One region of the Agromyces sp. NPDC127015 genome, then DNA from elsewhere that is predicted to be linked to it. Evidence: predicted binding sites of a transcription regulator. Region 1 holds the regulator's gene; the other holds the start of a gene.
What was found. The regulator HrcA, encoded in region 1, represses chaperone genes, less so after heat shock. The targets are predictions, from matches to a motif close to TTNGCACTCGNNNNNNNCGAGTGCNAA.

Region 1 (7,779 bases):
TCGTCGCCGAGGTAGGTCAGCGTGAGCGAGCACGTGCGGGCGTCGGCGTGCTTCACGACGTTCGCGAGCGAGCCCTGGGCGATCCGCAGCAGCGCCGCGTCGACCGCCATCGGCAGCACGACCGGGTCGCCGCTCGTCGCGAACTCGACGCGTGTGTCGGCGCCCGACTGGTGAGCCTGGTCGTCGACGGCCTCGGCGAGCCGGCGGAGCGCGGCGGGCAGCGTCTGCTCGTCGAGCGACGGCGGGGTGAGCTCGCGGATGAACCGGCGCGCCTCGCCGAGATTCTCGGCCGCGGTCTCGCGGGCGAGCACGAGCTTCTGACGCACGCTCTCGTCCGAGACGTCCCGCTCGGCCGCATGCAGCAGCATCTGGATGCTCGAGAGTCCCTGCGCGAGGGTGTCGTGGATCTCGCGGGCGAGCCGCTCGCGCTCGGCGAGCGTGCCGGCCTCGTGGCTCGCGGCCGCGAGTTCCTCGCGCGTCGCGATCAGGTCGAGGATGAGCGCCTGGCGCTCCCTCGTCTCCTGCGCCATCGCGCGGTAGCCGAGGCCGATCACGATCGCGACGCCCGCGCTGATCAGCGGTCCGAGGATCGAGCCGACCTCGTAGCCGAGGTGGCTCGCCGTGCCCCAGACCGAGAGGCCGAAGGTGACGACGACGAGCGGCACAGCGATCGGCGCGGCGAGCACGTGCAGCTCGAGGAAGAACAGCGGGAAGGCGAGGAAGGCGGCGTCGGGGGTGAGCGCCGACATCGCGACCCAGAGCGCGAGGAGCATCACGAGCCAGACGACGCGCGCCCACGTCGGCAGGTGCCGGTGCGCCGTCGCGACCCCCGCGCCGTAGCAGGCGAGGAACGCGATCGCGAGCACCGTGATCGGCACCTCGTCGGTGTCGTCGGAGATGAGCGCCCGCACGATGACGAAGAGCGTGAGCCCGACGACGAGCAGGTGCAGCCCGAGCCGAAGCGCGATGAACACCGGGCGCAGCGCCGATTCGGCCCCGCGCGACGGGTTCGGCAGGGTCGCGCTCATGCTGCGAGCGTAGCCGCGGCGCCCGCCGCGAGGCATCCGTCGAAAGTCGGAAGCCGAATCATGGGAGAATCGACAGGATGTCTCCGAGAGCTGTGAACCCGCCGGTGCCCGCCGCCACCGACCCCGCGTTGATCCGAAACTTCTGCATCATCGCGCACATCGACCACGGCAAGTCGACGCTTGCCGACCGCATGCTGCAGATCACGGGCATCGTGTCCGATCGCGACATGCGGGCGCAGTACCTCGATCGCATGGACATCGAGCGCGAGCGGGGCATCACGATCAAGAGCCAGGCGGTGCGCATGCCGTGGCAGGTCGAGGATGCCTCGGGCGAGAGCCGTGCGTACGCGCTCAACATGATCGACACCCCCGGCCACGTCGACTTCTCGTACGAGGTCTCGCGCTCGCTCGCCGCGTGCGAGGGGGCGATCCTGCTCGTCGACGCCGCCCAGGGCATCGAGGCGCAGACCCTCGCGAACCTCTACCTCGCGCTCGAGAACGACCTCGAGATCATCCCAGTGCTCAACAAGATCGACCTTCCGGCGGCCGAGCCCGAGAAGTACGCGCGCGAGCTCGCCGACCTCATCGGCGGCTCGCCCGACGACGTGCTGAAGGTCTCCGGAAAGACGGGCGTCGGCGTCGAGGAGCTGCTCGACCGGGTCGTCGAGCGCATCCCCGCGCCGGTCGGCAACGCCGACGCAGCACCCCGTGCGATGATCTTCGACTCGGTCTACGACAGCTACCGCGGCGTCGTCACCTACGTGCGCATGGTCGACGGCCAGCTGAACCCGCGCGAGCGCATCCAGATGATGTCGACCCGCGCGACGCACGAGATCCTCGAGATCGGCGTCTCCGCGCCCGAGCCCACGCCCACCAAGGGCCTCGGCGTCGGCGAGGTCGGCTACCTCATCACCGGCGTGAAGGACGTACGCCAGTCGAAGGTCGGCGACACGGTCACGACGGCGGTGAAGCCCGCCGCCGAGGCGCTCGCCGGCTACACCGAGCCGCTCCCGATGGTGTTCTCGGGTCTCTACCCGATCGACGGCAGCGACTATCCCGAGCTGCGTGAGGCGCTCGACAAGCTGAAGCTCTCCGATGCGGCGCTCGTGTACGAGCCCGAGACGTCGGTCGCGCTCGGCTTCGGGTTCCGCGCCGGCTTCCTCGGCCTCCTCCACCTCGAGATCGTGACCGAGCGGCTGCGCCGCGAGTTCGGGCTCGACATCATCGCGACGGCGCCGAGCGTGGTCTACGAGGTCACGACCGAGGACAAGAAGACCGTCACCGTCACGAATCCGAGCGAGTTCCCGACGGGCGCGAAGATCGCCGAGGTGCGCGAGCCCATGGTGAAGGCCGCGATCCTCGCCCCGAAGGACTACGTCGGCACGATCATGGAGCTCTGCCAGTCGCGCCGCGGCAGCCTGCTCGGCATGGAGTACCTCGGCGAGGACCGCGTCGAGATCCGGTACAACATCCCGCTCGGTGAGATCGTCTTCGACTTCTTCGACCAGCTGAAGTCGAAGACGGCCGGGTACGCGAGCCTCGACTACGAGCCGGTCGGCGACCAGGCGGCCGACCTCGTGAAGGTCGACATCCTGCTGCAGGGCGAGCAGGTCGACGCCTTCAGCGCGATCGTGCACCGCGACAAGGCCTACGCCTACGGCGTGCTCATGACCGGTCGGCTGCGCGAGCTCATTCCCCGCCAGCAGTTCGAGGTGCCGATCCAGGCCGCGATCGGTGCGCGCATCATCGCGCGAGAGTCGATCCGTGCGATGCGCAAGGACGTGCTCGCCAAGTGCTACGGCGGTGACATCACCCGCAAGCGCAAGCTCCTCGAGAAGCAGAAGGAGGGCAAGAAGCGCATGAAGATGGTGGGCCGGGTCGAGGTCCCGCAGGAGGCCTTCATCGCGGCGCTGTCGGGCGACACGGAGACCAAGAAGGACGCCAAGAAGTAGCGCGCGGCCCGCCGCGCGCGAAGGAACACGGATGACTCGCAGAAGCACGTTCACCGACCAGTCGGTCACCTACGGGGCGATCGGCGCCACGCTCGACCCCGATTTCCTCCGCTACCCGCCGGTGGGCCTCCGGCCCGCCGAGGACGCGGTACGGCTCGGCTCGGGCCAGGAGCGGTTCGACCGCTCGGCCGAGGCGCTCATGACGTGGGGCATCCAACGGGGAGCCGGGTTCACGATCGCCGACGTGTCGGCCGGCACCGGGGCCCAGTACCCCGGCATCGTGTTCGACCCGACCGGCGCCCCGCTCGCCGACCAGCCCGCGCCCCGCACGGAGGACCGGTTCGGCGCCGACGGCACCCCGTACATCGCCGCGGGCATGACCGCGACGCTCGAGCACAAGCGGCGGTTCGGCACGGCGAAGACCCCCGTGCTCGTCGTCTACGTGATCGACGAACCGAACCGGATCGGCTTCGCCTACGGAACGACGGCGCACGGCGCCGAGACCGGCGAGGAGTCGTTCATCCTCGAGCACCGCGACGACGACACGGTGTGGCTCACCATCCGCTCGATCCTCGCGACCGCGGGCGGCGTGCGCGCCGTGCTCTCGCCGTCCACCCGTCGTCGTCGTCGCGAGCTCACCCGCAGGGAGCTGCGGGCGCTCCACCCCGCCGGCGGCGTGTAGGCGTGGGCTCGGCGCTGCCGCTCGGCGAACCGGCTCCGGCCGACGGCCTGCTGCCGGCCCAGGCGGCCGCGGGCGCCGCGGACCGCGCGTTCGGCGTCTACGTGCACGTGCCGTTCTGCCGGGTGCGGTGCGGGTACTGCGACTTCAACACGTACACGTCCGACGAGCTGCGCGGCGCCCGGCAGGCCGACTACGCGGGCCAGGCGATCGACGAGATCAGGATGTCGCGGCGCGTGCTCGAGGCATCCGAAGTCCCCTCCCGCCCGGTCGAGACCGTGTTCTTCGGCGGCGGCACGCCCACCCTCCTGCCCGCCGCCGACCTCGTCGAGATGCTCGGCGCCGTGCGCGACGAGTTCGGCCTCGCGCCCGGCGCCGAGGTCACGACCGAGGCGAATCCCGACTCGGTCGGACGGCGAGAGCTCGACGAGCTCGCGGCCGGCGGGTTCACGCGCGTGTCGTTCGGCATGCAGTCGGCGGTTCCGCACGTGCTGGCGGCGCTCGACCGCACGCACGACCCCGAGCGGGTGCCGCAGGTCGTCGAGTGGGCCCGCGACGCAGGGCTCGACGTCAGCCTCGACCTCATCTACGGCACGCCGGGGGAGTCGCTCGACGACTGGCGGCGCAGCCTCGAGCACGCCATCGCGCAGCGCCCCGACCACCTGAGCGCGTACGCGCTCATCGTGGAGGACGGCACGAAGCTCGCCCGGCAGATCCGCCGCGGTGAGCTCGCGACGCCGTCGGACGACCTCGAGGCCGACATGTACGAGCTCGCCGACGAGTCGCTCGCCGCGGCCGGCTACGACTGGTACGAGGTCAGCAACTGGGCGCGCGGCACCCGGCACCGGTCGCGCCACAACCTCGGGTACTGGCGGGGCGACGACTGGTGGGGCGTCGGCCCGGGCGCGCACAGCCACGTCGGCGGCGTGCGCTGGTGGAACGCGAAGCATCCCTCGGCGTACGCCGAACGCCTCGCGAAGGGCATCTCGCCCGCCGTGGGCCGCGAAGTGCTCGACGGACCGACGCGCGAGACCGAGCGCGTGCTGCTCGCGACGCGGATCCGGGAGGGGCTCGAGCTCGCCTCGCTGCACACCGGCGGCCGTCATGCGGTCGCCGGGCTCATCGCAGACGGCCTCGTCGACGCGAGAGCCGCCCTCTCCGGCGTGCTGACGCTCACGCGGAAGGGGCGGCTCCTCGCCGACGCGGTGGTGCGGCGGCTGCTCGACGCTCCGGTGGTCGAGTAGCGCCCGACGACGCGGGGCGCGGATCGAGAACCGGTGCGGACGAGCTCAGTTGACGAACTTGATCGCGATCGGGTAGACGTACGGCTCGCCCTTGTTCGCCGCGATCGCGGCGATGATGCCGAAGACGATCGAGCAGATCCACGCCGCGGCGAGGATGATGAATCCGATCAGGATGAACGCGGTGATCCAGCCGACGACATAGGCGATGAGCAGCGTGATCTGGAAGTTCAGCGCCGTCGCCGCGTGGCCGCGGACGAACGGGCCCTTGTCCTTCAGGATGAGGTAGCCGATCAGCGACGGCAGGACGCCGAAGATGATGCCGCCGATCTGGATCAGCGTCGCCCAGAGCTTCTCGTCGGACGGGCTGAGCGGCTGGTTCTGCTCGTAGGGGTTCACGGGCGGGGGAGGTGGCGGGGTGCCCTCGGACATGGTCTCTCCTTGATCGGGCCGCCGGGCGGCGGCGGGTCGCTGTCATGCTGGCACAGACGAGCGCGCCGCGGAAGAGTTCCCGCGGCGCGCTCGGCAATGCGTCGTCGAACCGGCTACTTGATGAGGCGGATGGCGAAGGGGTACCGGTAGTGCACGCCGTCCTTCGCCTTGAGGTACGCGAGGATCGAGAACACGACGACGGTCACCCAGAGCGCGGTCGGCAGGAGCCACCCGACGTACCCCCAGAACCCGAAGGTCACGAGGGCCAGCACCATGTTCACGATCACGATCGCGACGTACGCGATGATCGCCGTGATCTGGAAGTTGAGGCCCTCCTTCGCCTCGACGTTCGTGAACGGGCCGCGGTCCTTGAACACGAGCCAGATGATGAGCGAGGGCAGCGGGCCGACGATGCCGCCGAGCTGGGCGAGCGAGCCCCAGAGCACGTCCTGGTCGTGGGCGAGGGGGGCGGCCGGCTGCGGCTCGGGGGCGGGGGGCGGCGGTGCGGAGTCGCTCATGGGCATGCCTTTCGGGGGCGGGAACGGTCGGGTGGAGGCGCGGGCCGCGGGAACGGGGGCGGCGCGCGGAACATCCATACGGTAGCGCCCCGGTGGGACCGCGGCAACGGCCGGGTCACGGGATGTCGCGATATGATTGGCACTCCGATCGATCGAGTGCCAAGCCGTGCAGAGGAAGCGAGGGCCATGGTCTCCGAACGCAGTCTCGCGGTGCTCCGCGCGATCGTGCAGGACTATGTCGCCTCGCGCGAACCCGTCGGCTCGAAGACGATCGTCGAACGCCACGCCTTCGGCGTCTCGGCCGCGACCATCCGCAACGACATGGCACTCCTCGAAGAGGAGGAGCTGATCGCGGCGCCGCACACGTCGTCGGGCCGCATTCCGACCGACAAGGGCTATCGCGTCTTCGTCGACCAGCTCACCGACGTGCGTCCGCTGAGCTCGGCGCAGCGACAGGCGATCGAGACCTTCCTCGGCGAGTCGAGCGACCTCGACGAACTGCTCGCCCGCACCGTTCGCCTCATCTCCCAGCTCACGAAGCAGCTCGCGGTCGTGCAGTACCCGAGCTTCTCGAGTGCACGGGTGCGTCACGTCGAGCTCGTCGCGCTCGCACCCTCCCGCGTGCTCTGCATCCTCATCGCCGACTCCGGCCAGGTCGAGCAGCGGCTCGCCGAGCTCGCCGAACCGGTCGACGACGAGACGCTCGCGTCGCTCCGGCACCGCCTCAACGAGCTCGTCGCGGGCACCACGATGACGGATGCCTCGGAGCTGCTGTCGGGCGAGCTCGACGTCGTCGACCGGCGCCACGCCGCGGTGCTGCACACGCTCGCCGCGACGCTCGCCGACCAGGCGCGCCAGCAGCGCAGCGACCGGCTGGTCGTCGCGGGTGCCGCGAACCTCGTGCGCACCGAACAGGACTTCGCCGGGTCGATCCTCGGGGTGATCGAGGCGATCGAGGAACAGGTCGTGCTGCTCAGGCTCTTCGGCGAGATGGCGACCGACGAGCACGCCGTCGCCGTTCGCATCGGCCGAGAGAACGCCTCGTTCGGCCTCGGCGAGACGTCGATCGTGTCGAGTGCGTTCGAGATCCCCGGGCGCGACATCTCGCGCCTCGGCGTCGTCGGGCCGACCCGAATGGACTATTCCAACAGCATGGCGGCCGTCCGCGCCGTCGCCCGATACCTCTCCCGCACGCTCGGCGAGAACTGACCAGCCGCCGTCCGAACCGACCGGCGCAACCGAAAGGACAAGCCCTCCGTGGCCGACCACTACGAGGTCCTCGGCGTCTCCCGCGACGCCACCCCCGACGAGATCAAGAAGGCGTACCGCCGCCTCGCGCGAGAACTCCACCCCGACGTGAACCCGGGCGCCGAGGCATCCGAGCGCTTCAAAGAGGTGACCCACGCGTACGACGTGCTGAGCGACCCCAAGCAGCGCCAGCAGTACGACCTCGGCGGCGGCCAGGGCGGCTTCGGCGGCCAGAACTTCGGCGGCTTCGGCGACATCTTCGAGACGTTCTTCGGTGCCGGCCAGCAGAGCCGTGGCCCGCGGTCGCGGCGTGAGCGCGGCCAGGACGCCCTGATCCGCGTCGAGGTCGGCCTCGACGAGGTGATCTTCGGCACCCATCGCGACATCGAGGTCGACACGGCCGTGCGCTGCGAGACCTGCCAGGGGTCGTGCTGCCAGCCGGGCACCTCGCCCGTCACGTGCGACATCTGCCACGGCAGCGGCCAGATCCAGCGCCAGGTGCGCTCGCTCCTCGGCAACGTGATGACCTCGAGCCCGTGCGGCACCTGCCGCGGCTACGGCACGATCATCGCCACGCCCTGCATCACCTGCCAGGGCCAGGGGCGCGTGCGCGCACGTCGTACGGTGCCGGTCGACATCCCTGCGGGCGTCGACACGGGTGTTCGCCTGCAGATGCCGGGC
Region 2 (7,779 bases), on a different contig from region 1:
GAGACCGACGCCGACGGCAAGTGGACGATCGGCGTGCCCGAGAAGACCGAGTACACCGTCGAGCTCGACGAGGACACGCTGCCCGACGGCGTCGTGGTGGCGAAGGGCGAGAACCCCCGCACCGCGGAGTTCGGGCTCACGAACAACAAGTCCGTGAACTTCTTCCTCGGCGAGGGCACCCGGGTGACCGTGTCGTTCTTCGACCAGTTGATCAATCGCGTCGTGAACGGCTTGAACTTCGGCCTGCTGCTCGCGCTCGCGGCGATCGGGCTCTCGCTCATCTACGGCACCACCGGGCTCAGCAACTTCGCGCACTCCGAGATGATCACCTTCGGCGCGCTCATGACGCTGACCTTCTCGTCGGACGTGGGCCTGCCGATCGGCATCGCGATCCTCATCGCGATCCTGCTGAGCGCGGGCCTCGGCTGGGGGCTCGACGCCGCACTCTGGAAACCGCTGCGGAAGCGGGGGGTCGGCGTCATCCAGCTCATGATCGTGAGCATCGGCCTCGCGCTCGCGATGCGCTACACGTTCCAGTTCTTCTACGGCGGCCAGACCCGGCAGCTGCCGGGTGCGTCGCCCGCCGAGTTCCACCTCGGTCCGCTGTCGCTGTCGTGGGTGGATGTCGCGAGCATGGGCATCAGCATCATCGTGCTGCTCGGCGTCGCCTGGTTCCTCCTGCGCACCCGCATCGGCAAGGCGACGCGCGCCGTCTCCGACAACCCGAGCCTCGCCTCCGCGAGCGGTATCGACGTCGACGGCACCATCCGCATCGTGTGGGTGCTGGGCGCAGCGCTCGCGGGCCTCAGCGGCATCCTCTGGGCCTACTACCGTCCGGGCGTGAGCTGGGACATGGGCTTCCAGATCCTGCTGCTCGTGTTCGCCGCCGTCACCCTCGGCGGGCTCGGCACGGCGTTCGGCGCACTCGTCGGCTCGCTCATCGTCGGACTGTTCGTCGAGCTCTCGACGCTCTGGCTTCCGGCAGACATGAAGTTCGTCGCGGCACTGGTGATCCTCATCCTCGTGCTGCTGTTGCGTCCGCAGGGCATCCTCGGTCGCCGAGAGCGGATCGGCTAGGAGGCCCGAAATGATCGACTGGGGAGCAATCTTCTCGAACGCGGCCGTCGAGGTGCTGAGCCCGACCACCGCCGCCTACGCCCTCGCGGCCCTCGGCCTCGCCGTGCACTTCGGCTACACGGGCCTGCTGAACTTCGGCCAGGCCGGCTTCATGGCGCTCGGCGCATACGGCTACGCCATCTCGGTGCTCACCTTCGGCTTCCCCGTCTGGGCCGCCGTGCTGGTCGCCGTCGGCGCATCCGTCGTGTTCGCGCTCATCCTCGGCATCCCGACCCTGCGGTTGCGAGCCGACTACCTCGCGATCGTCACGATCGCGGCGGCCGAGATCCTGCGACTGCTGTTCACCACGAACACCTTCCGCGACGTCACCGGCTCGGCGAACGGCCTCAGCGAGTACAAGGCCGGCTTCCGGGCGCTCAACCCGTTCAGCTTCTCGGGCAAGGCGGGCTTCGGGCCCTGGATGTTCAGCGCGAACGACTGGTGGAACATCGTGGTCGCGTGGACGATCGTCGCCCTCGCGTGCGTGCTCGTCTGGGTGCTCATGCGGAGCCCGTGGGGCCGCGTGCTCAAGGGCATCCGCGAAGACGAGGACGCGGTGCGCTCGCTCGGCAAGAACGTCTACTCGTACAAGATGCAGAGCCTCATCCTCGGTGGTGTCTTCGGCACATTCGCCGGCATGATCTTCATCCTGCCGCGAGCCGTCGTGCCCTCGAACTACGCGACGTCGCTCACGTTCTTCACCTGGGCGATCCTGCTGCTCGGCGGCGCTGCGACCGTGCTCGGCCCGGTGCTCGGCTCGATCGTGTTCTGGGTCGCGCTTTCGTTCTTCTCCGGATTCGTCGCCCGTGCGGTCGAGGCCGGCTGGCTGCCGATCTCCGAGGTGCAGTCGGGCCAGCTCCGCTTCATCCTGGTCGGCGTGGCGATCATGCTCATGGTCGTGTTCAGACCACAGGGCATGCTCGGGAACAAGAAGGAGATGTCCTTTGTCAAGTGACGCCATCCCCACGAAGAAGCCGGTCAAGAGCGTCGGCCTGCACGTCGGCGACGCCGTGCCGGGCTGCAAGAAGACCGATCCGATCCTCATCGCCGACGGGGTCAAGCGCACCTTCGGCGGCCTCACCGCGGTCGACGTCGCGCACGTCGAGGTCCCGCGCGGCGCCATCACGGCCCTCATCGGGCCGAACGGTGCCGGCAAGACGACGTTCTTCAACCTGCTGACCGGGTTCGACAAGCCCGACCACGGCACGTGGAGCTTCGACGGCAAGTCGCTCGCGCACGTGCCGGCCTTCAAGGTCGCGCGGCTCGGGCTGATCCGCACGTTCCAGCTCACCAAGGCGCTCGGGCTCCTGACCGTCATGGACAACATGAAGCTCGGGGCGACCGGCCAGCGGGGCGAGAACCTCTTCCGCGCCATGCTGCCGTTCCTCTGGCGCAAGCAGGACGACGAGATCGAGGCGAAGGCGCTCGAGCTGCTGGGCCGGTTCAAGCTCGATGCCAAGAAGGACGACTACGCGGCGAGCCTCTCCGGCGGCCAGCGCAAGCTCCTCGAGATGGCGCGGGCGCTCATGAGCGATCCGACGCTCGTCATGCTCGACGAGCCGATGGCCGGTGTGAACCCGGCGCTGACGCAGTCGCTGCTCGACCACATCCTCGACCTGAAGACCCAGGGCATGTCGGTGCTCTTCGTCGAGCACGACATGCACATGGTGCGCCACATCGCCGACTGGGTGATCGTGATGGCCGAGGGCAAGGTCGTCGCCGAGGGCGACCCGTACACGGTCATGCAGGATCAGGCGGTGATCGACGCGTACCTCGGCCAGCACCACGACCAGGATCTCGGCGCGACCGACACCGGCCACGTCGAAGCGCTGAAGGAGCTCATCGATGACGAACAGTAGCCCCGCCCCCGCCGTCGAGCAGCCGCCCGCGGGCGACCTCGTCGTCGACGTGCGCAGCATCACGGCCGGGTACCTCCCGGGCGTGAACATCCTCAACGGGTGCTCGCTGACCGCGGCGCCCGGCGAGCTGATCGGCATCATCGGCCCCAACGGGGCCGGCAAGTCGACGCTGCTCAAGTCGATCTTCGGCCTCGTGAAGGTGCGCGAAGGCGGCATCTTCCTGAACGGCGAGGAGATCACGAATCTCAAGGCGAACAAGCTCGTCGCAAAGGGCGTCGGCTTCGTGCCGCAGACGAACAACGTGTTCCCGTCGCTCACCATCCGCGAGAACCTCGAGATGGGCATCTACCTGCGCCCGAAGGGGCTCGGCGAGCGACTCGAGTTCGTCACGGCGATCTTCCCCGAGCTCGGAAAGCGACTCAGCCAGCGGGCCGGTTCGCTCTCGGGCGGCGAGCGCCAGATGGTGGCGATGTCGCGGGCGCTCATGATGGGCCCGCACGTGATGCTGCTCGACGAGCCGAGCGCCGGCCTCTCGCCGGTCAGGCAGGACGAGGCCTTCCTCCGCGTCAAGGAGATCAACAAGGCGGGCGTGACGACCATCATGGTCGAGCAGAACGCCCGGCGATGCCTGCAGATCTGCGATCGCGGCTACGTGCTCGACCAGGGTCGCGACGCCTACACCGGCACCGGTCGTGAGCTGCTCAACGACCCGAAGGTCATCGGCCTCTACCTGGGCACGCTCGGTCAGGACGAGGAGTGACCAGCTCCTGAACCACGACGAACGGGCGGATGCTGCGGCATCCGCCCGTTCCCATGTCCGCGGGGCCGGGTCGCCGCCTCCGCGGCCGCGACGTCCGCGAGGTGGAGTCGCGCGTTCGGCCGGCACCGGGGCGCTCCCCGCCGTTCGTGCGACTCGCATCGCGGAGTCGCGCGGACTGCCCGCGGCATCCCCGCGGTGCGACCGTTCACGCGATCCCACATCGTGGAGTCGCGCGAACTGCCCGCAACGTTCCCGCCGTGCGACCGTCTGCGCGACCTCAGGTCGGCGGCAGGCTGCGCGAGACGCTGCCGTTGGCGCCGCTCACGGCCGGCGCACGAGAAACGGCCCCGGCGCGATGCGCCGGGGCCGTTCCGAATGTCGCTGAACGCTTAGTTGACGCGCTCGGAGACGTTCTGGTCGTTGTACTCGTAGATGCCGATCGTGGCGCCCGTGGGGTCGCCGTTCTCGTCGAACGTGATCGGGCCCGACAGACCGTCGTAGTCGATCTGCTCGCCCTCGGCGAGGAGCTTGGCCGCCGACTCGAAGTCGGTGACCTTCTCGCCGCCGCCGGTCGTGCCGGAGATCTGCGTCAGGTAGTCGGCGATCGACTGGCCGCTCGTGTCGTTGGCCGCGTAGGCCGCGAGCGCGAACAGCACGATGTTGTCGTACGACTCCGCCGCGTAGGTGAAGTCGGTCAGGCTCGGGTCGATCTCCTTCAGGCGCTCGGTGAAGTCGCCGAGCGAAGCGAGGTCGAGACCGGGCGTGGTCGCCTTCGAGCCGGCGATGAGGCCGGGAGCGAAGTCCGCGCTGTAGTCGAGACGGTTGCCGTCGGTGAGGTAGATCTTGTCACCGGGGAAGCCGCCGCCGACGAGGTCGGGGATGATGACCTTCGCCTCGTTGAACGAGATGATCACGATCGCGTCGGGGTTCTGCGCCGTCACGTCGCCGATCTGGGTCGAGAAGTTCGTGTCGCCCGTGTTGAACGACGACTCCGCCACGACCTCGCCGCCGGCACCCTCGAACGCGTTCTTCGTCGCCTCGGCGAAGCCCGTGCCGTAGGCATCGTTCTGGTAGATGATGCCGAGCGTCGAGTTGCCGTCTTCGGCGGCCAGGTTGCCGAGCACCTCGCCCTGCAGCAGGTCGGAGGGAGCGGTGCGCCAGTAGAGCCCGTTGTCGTCGATGGTCGACAGGTCGAGACCCGTGTTCGACGGCGACATGAGCACGACGCCCGCGCTCGTGACCTGCTCGTAGATGTTGCGGGTCGTCGCCGACGCCGCAGCGCCCGAGATGGCCGAGACGCCGCCCGAGAGCAGGTCGGTGACCGAACCCGTCGCGACGTCGACCGTGCTGTCGCCCTCGTCGCGGAGGGTCAGCTCGATGTTGATGCCGAGGTCGGCGGCGTTGATGTCGTTGACCGCGAGCTGGGCAGCCGCGATCTGGGGCGGGCCGAGCACCGCGAGCGTGCCGCTCTGCGGTGCGAGCTGGCCGACCTTCAGGGTCAGGTCGCGCTCGCCGGCCTCGATCGGCTGGGCATCGCCGGTGTCGGCGGGCTTCTCGCTCTCGGTCGACGACGGTGACCCGCCTGAGGTGCACGCGGTGAGCAGGAGGGTGCTGACGCCGACGATGGCGAGACCCGTCCAGGCTGCGCGCGCAGAACGCTTGGCCGAAGCCTTCGCGAAGACGCTCATGTTGCTCCTTGGGACTGAAGGAATTCGTTACACAATCAAGCGTCAGTCCTGACGCCGTTGATTGACAGTATTGCGGGCCCACCGCGGAAACAAGTCACCGCGGTCACAACCCGGTAACACCGGCCGGATCGTTACCGGGTCGACACCTGCGCGGCCTCCGACGCACGGAATCCGCGTCATGCGGCGTCATCCGCTGCGGATTCCGCCGTTCGGGACTCCGGCCGCCGAAGGTCCGCCGAAGTCCGTCAGACGGGCTCGGCGACGATCCGTCGCGCCGCACGGCCGCGACGCACGAGGTCGACGGTGAGCACGGCGAGCGCGACCCAGACGAGGGCGAACCCGATCCACCGCTCGGGCGGCATCGGCTCGCCGAGCACCGCGACGCCGACGATGAACTGGATGAACGGCGCGAAGTACTGGATGAACCCCATGTAGATGAGCGGCAGCCGCCGCGATGCCGCGGCGAACAGCAGCAGCGGCACCGCCGTGACGACGCCGGCGAGCGAGAGCAGCACCGCGTGCCAGGCCCCCTCGGTGCCCATCGTGAGACCTTCGGTCGCGGCGATCCACCACAGCTGCGCGGCAGCGACGGGCGCGAGCCAGAGCGTCTCGAGCGTGAGGCCCGACACGGCGTCGACCCTGGGGCCGACGCGCTTCTTGATGAGCCCGTAGAACCCGAACGAGAACGCGAGCAGCAGCGCGATCCAGGGGAACTGCCCGTGCCCGACCGCGAGCACGACGACCGCGACGATCGAGATGCCGACGGCCACCCACTGCGTCGGGTTGAGGCGCTCGCGCAGCACGAGCACCCCGAGGAAGATCGTCACGATCGGGTTGATGAAGTACCCGAGGGATGCCTCGACGACCTGCTCGTTCACCGCCGCGTAGACGTACGTCTCCCAGTTGACGAAGATCAGGGCGCCCGCCGCGGCCATCGTGAAGAGCACCCGGCGGTTGCGCAGGAGCGCGACGAACTTCGACCATCCGCGGGTGACGGTGATCAGCAGGGCGCAGAAGACGAGCGAGAGCAGGATGCGCCACGCGACGATCTCGACCGACCCGGTGGGTGCGAGCGCGATGAAGTAGATGGGGAGCACGCCCCAGAGCAGGTACGCGGAGATCGCGTAGCCGAGACCCGCTCGGCTGATCGCGCCGTGATCGGCGTGGGCTGAGCGGGAATTCACCGATCCAGCCTACGCCCGGCGGGCGACACCGCCGTTTCGGGGCACCCTTCGGGCCCCAGGAACGCCGAACGGCCCGGATACCGAGGCATCCGGGCCGATCGTGAAGGTTTCGGGTCGCTCAGCGAACGACGACCGCGAGCACGTCGCGGGCCGAGAGCACGAGGAAGTCCTCGCCACCGAACTTGACCTCGGTGCCGCCGTACTTCGAGTAGATGACCTTGTCGCCGACCGCGACGTCGAGCGGAACGCGGTTGCCGTTGTCGTCGATGCGACCGGGACCGACGGCGACGACCTCGCCCTCCTGCGGCTTCTCCTTCGCAGTGTCGGGGATGACGAGACCCGACGCGGTGGTCTGCTCGGCCTCGACCTGCTTGATGACGATGCGATCCTCGAGCGGCTTGATGGAAACCGACACGGTTACCCCTTTTCTAGACGAATGCCGTCTTTTGACGAAAGACTGGTTAGCAGCCTCGGAGCGAGAGTGCTAAGCCGAGTCTAGGCGCGTTCTGGCACTCGTGCAACGTGAGTGCCAGCGCCGTTCACGCGCGGCGAACACGAGCGACCGACGCGGCCGTGCGGGCCGCTCGTCCGGTGCTAGCGTTGCCGGGTGGAACGCTCCGACCTCGTCGAACTCCTCTCCCCCGAAGGCCTGCGCCTGCTCGACGAGCTGCCCGAGTGGGACTCGAAGGCCGACATCGTGAAGACCGTGGCCGAGCTGCGCCGGAGGGGCTACGCCGCCGGCCTCGTCGCGGCCGTGCTCAGCCAGTCGAAGCTGCGCGCGAAGGCTGCCGCGAAGTTCGGCCCGTTCGCCGCGCGCATGCTGTTCACCGAGCCCGGCCTCGAGCAGGCCACCCGGCTCCAGGTCGCCGCCCTCCACGCTGGTCGCTTCTCGCGCGCGGGCGTCCGCCACGTCGCCGACCTCGGCTGCGGCATCGGCGGCGACGCTTTGGCCATGGCCGCGATCGACCTCGAGGTCACCGCGGCCGAGGCCGACGAGGTCACCGCGGCGATCGCCGCCTACAACCTCACCCCGTTCCCCCAGGCGCGCGTCCTCCACGCTCGTGCCGAGGACGTCGCGCTGGGCGGCATCGACGGCGCCTGGCTCGATCCGGCGCGGCGCACCACGGCGGGCGGCACCACGACCCGCATCGCGGATGCCTCGGCGTACTCGC

Region 2: a site for HrcA is predicted at 7,114-7,140, ahead of groES (co-chaperone GroES). Genes of this name have one in related genera too.

The regions. Positions count from the first base shown of each region.
Region 1 is NZ_JBHXDI010000001.1:742,746-750,524, forward strand. Features, by position in the region: gene ACFWGP_RS03450 (sensor histidine kinase) at 1-1,028, opposite strand, end outside; gene lepA (translation elongation factor 4) at 1,106-2,980, shown strand; gene ACFWGP_RS03460 (DUF1990 family protein) at 3,012-3,662, shown strand; gene hemW (radical SAM family heme chaperone HemW) at 3,665-4,903, shown strand; gene ACFWGP_RS03470 (DUF4870 domain-containing protein) at 4,949-5,332, opposite strand; gene ACFWGP_RS03475 (DUF4870 domain-containing protein) at 5,446-5,850, opposite strand; gene hrcA (heat-inducible transcriptional repressor HrcA) at 6,037-7,059, shown strand; gene dnaJ (molecular chaperone DnaJ) at 7,108-7,779, shown strand, end outside.
Region 2 is NZ_JBHXDI010000005.1:1,394-9,172, reverse strand. Features, by position in the region: gene ACFWGP_RS14850 (branched-chain amino acid ABC transporter permease) at 1-1,077, shown strand, start outside; gene ACFWGP_RS14845 (branched-chain amino acid ABC transporter permease) at 1,091-2,071, shown strand; gene ACFWGP_RS14840 (ABC transporter ATP-binding protein) at 2,076-2,975, shown strand; gene ACFWGP_RS14835 (ABC transporter ATP-binding protein) at 2,962-3,735, shown strand; gene ACFWGP_RS14830 (ABC transporter substrate-binding protein) at 4,125-5,423, opposite strand; gene rarD (EamA family transporter RarD) at 5,669-6,607, opposite strand; gene groES (co-chaperone GroES) at 6,726-7,022, opposite strand; gene ACFWGP_RS14815 (SAM-dependent methyltransferase) at 7,215-7,779, shown strand, end outside.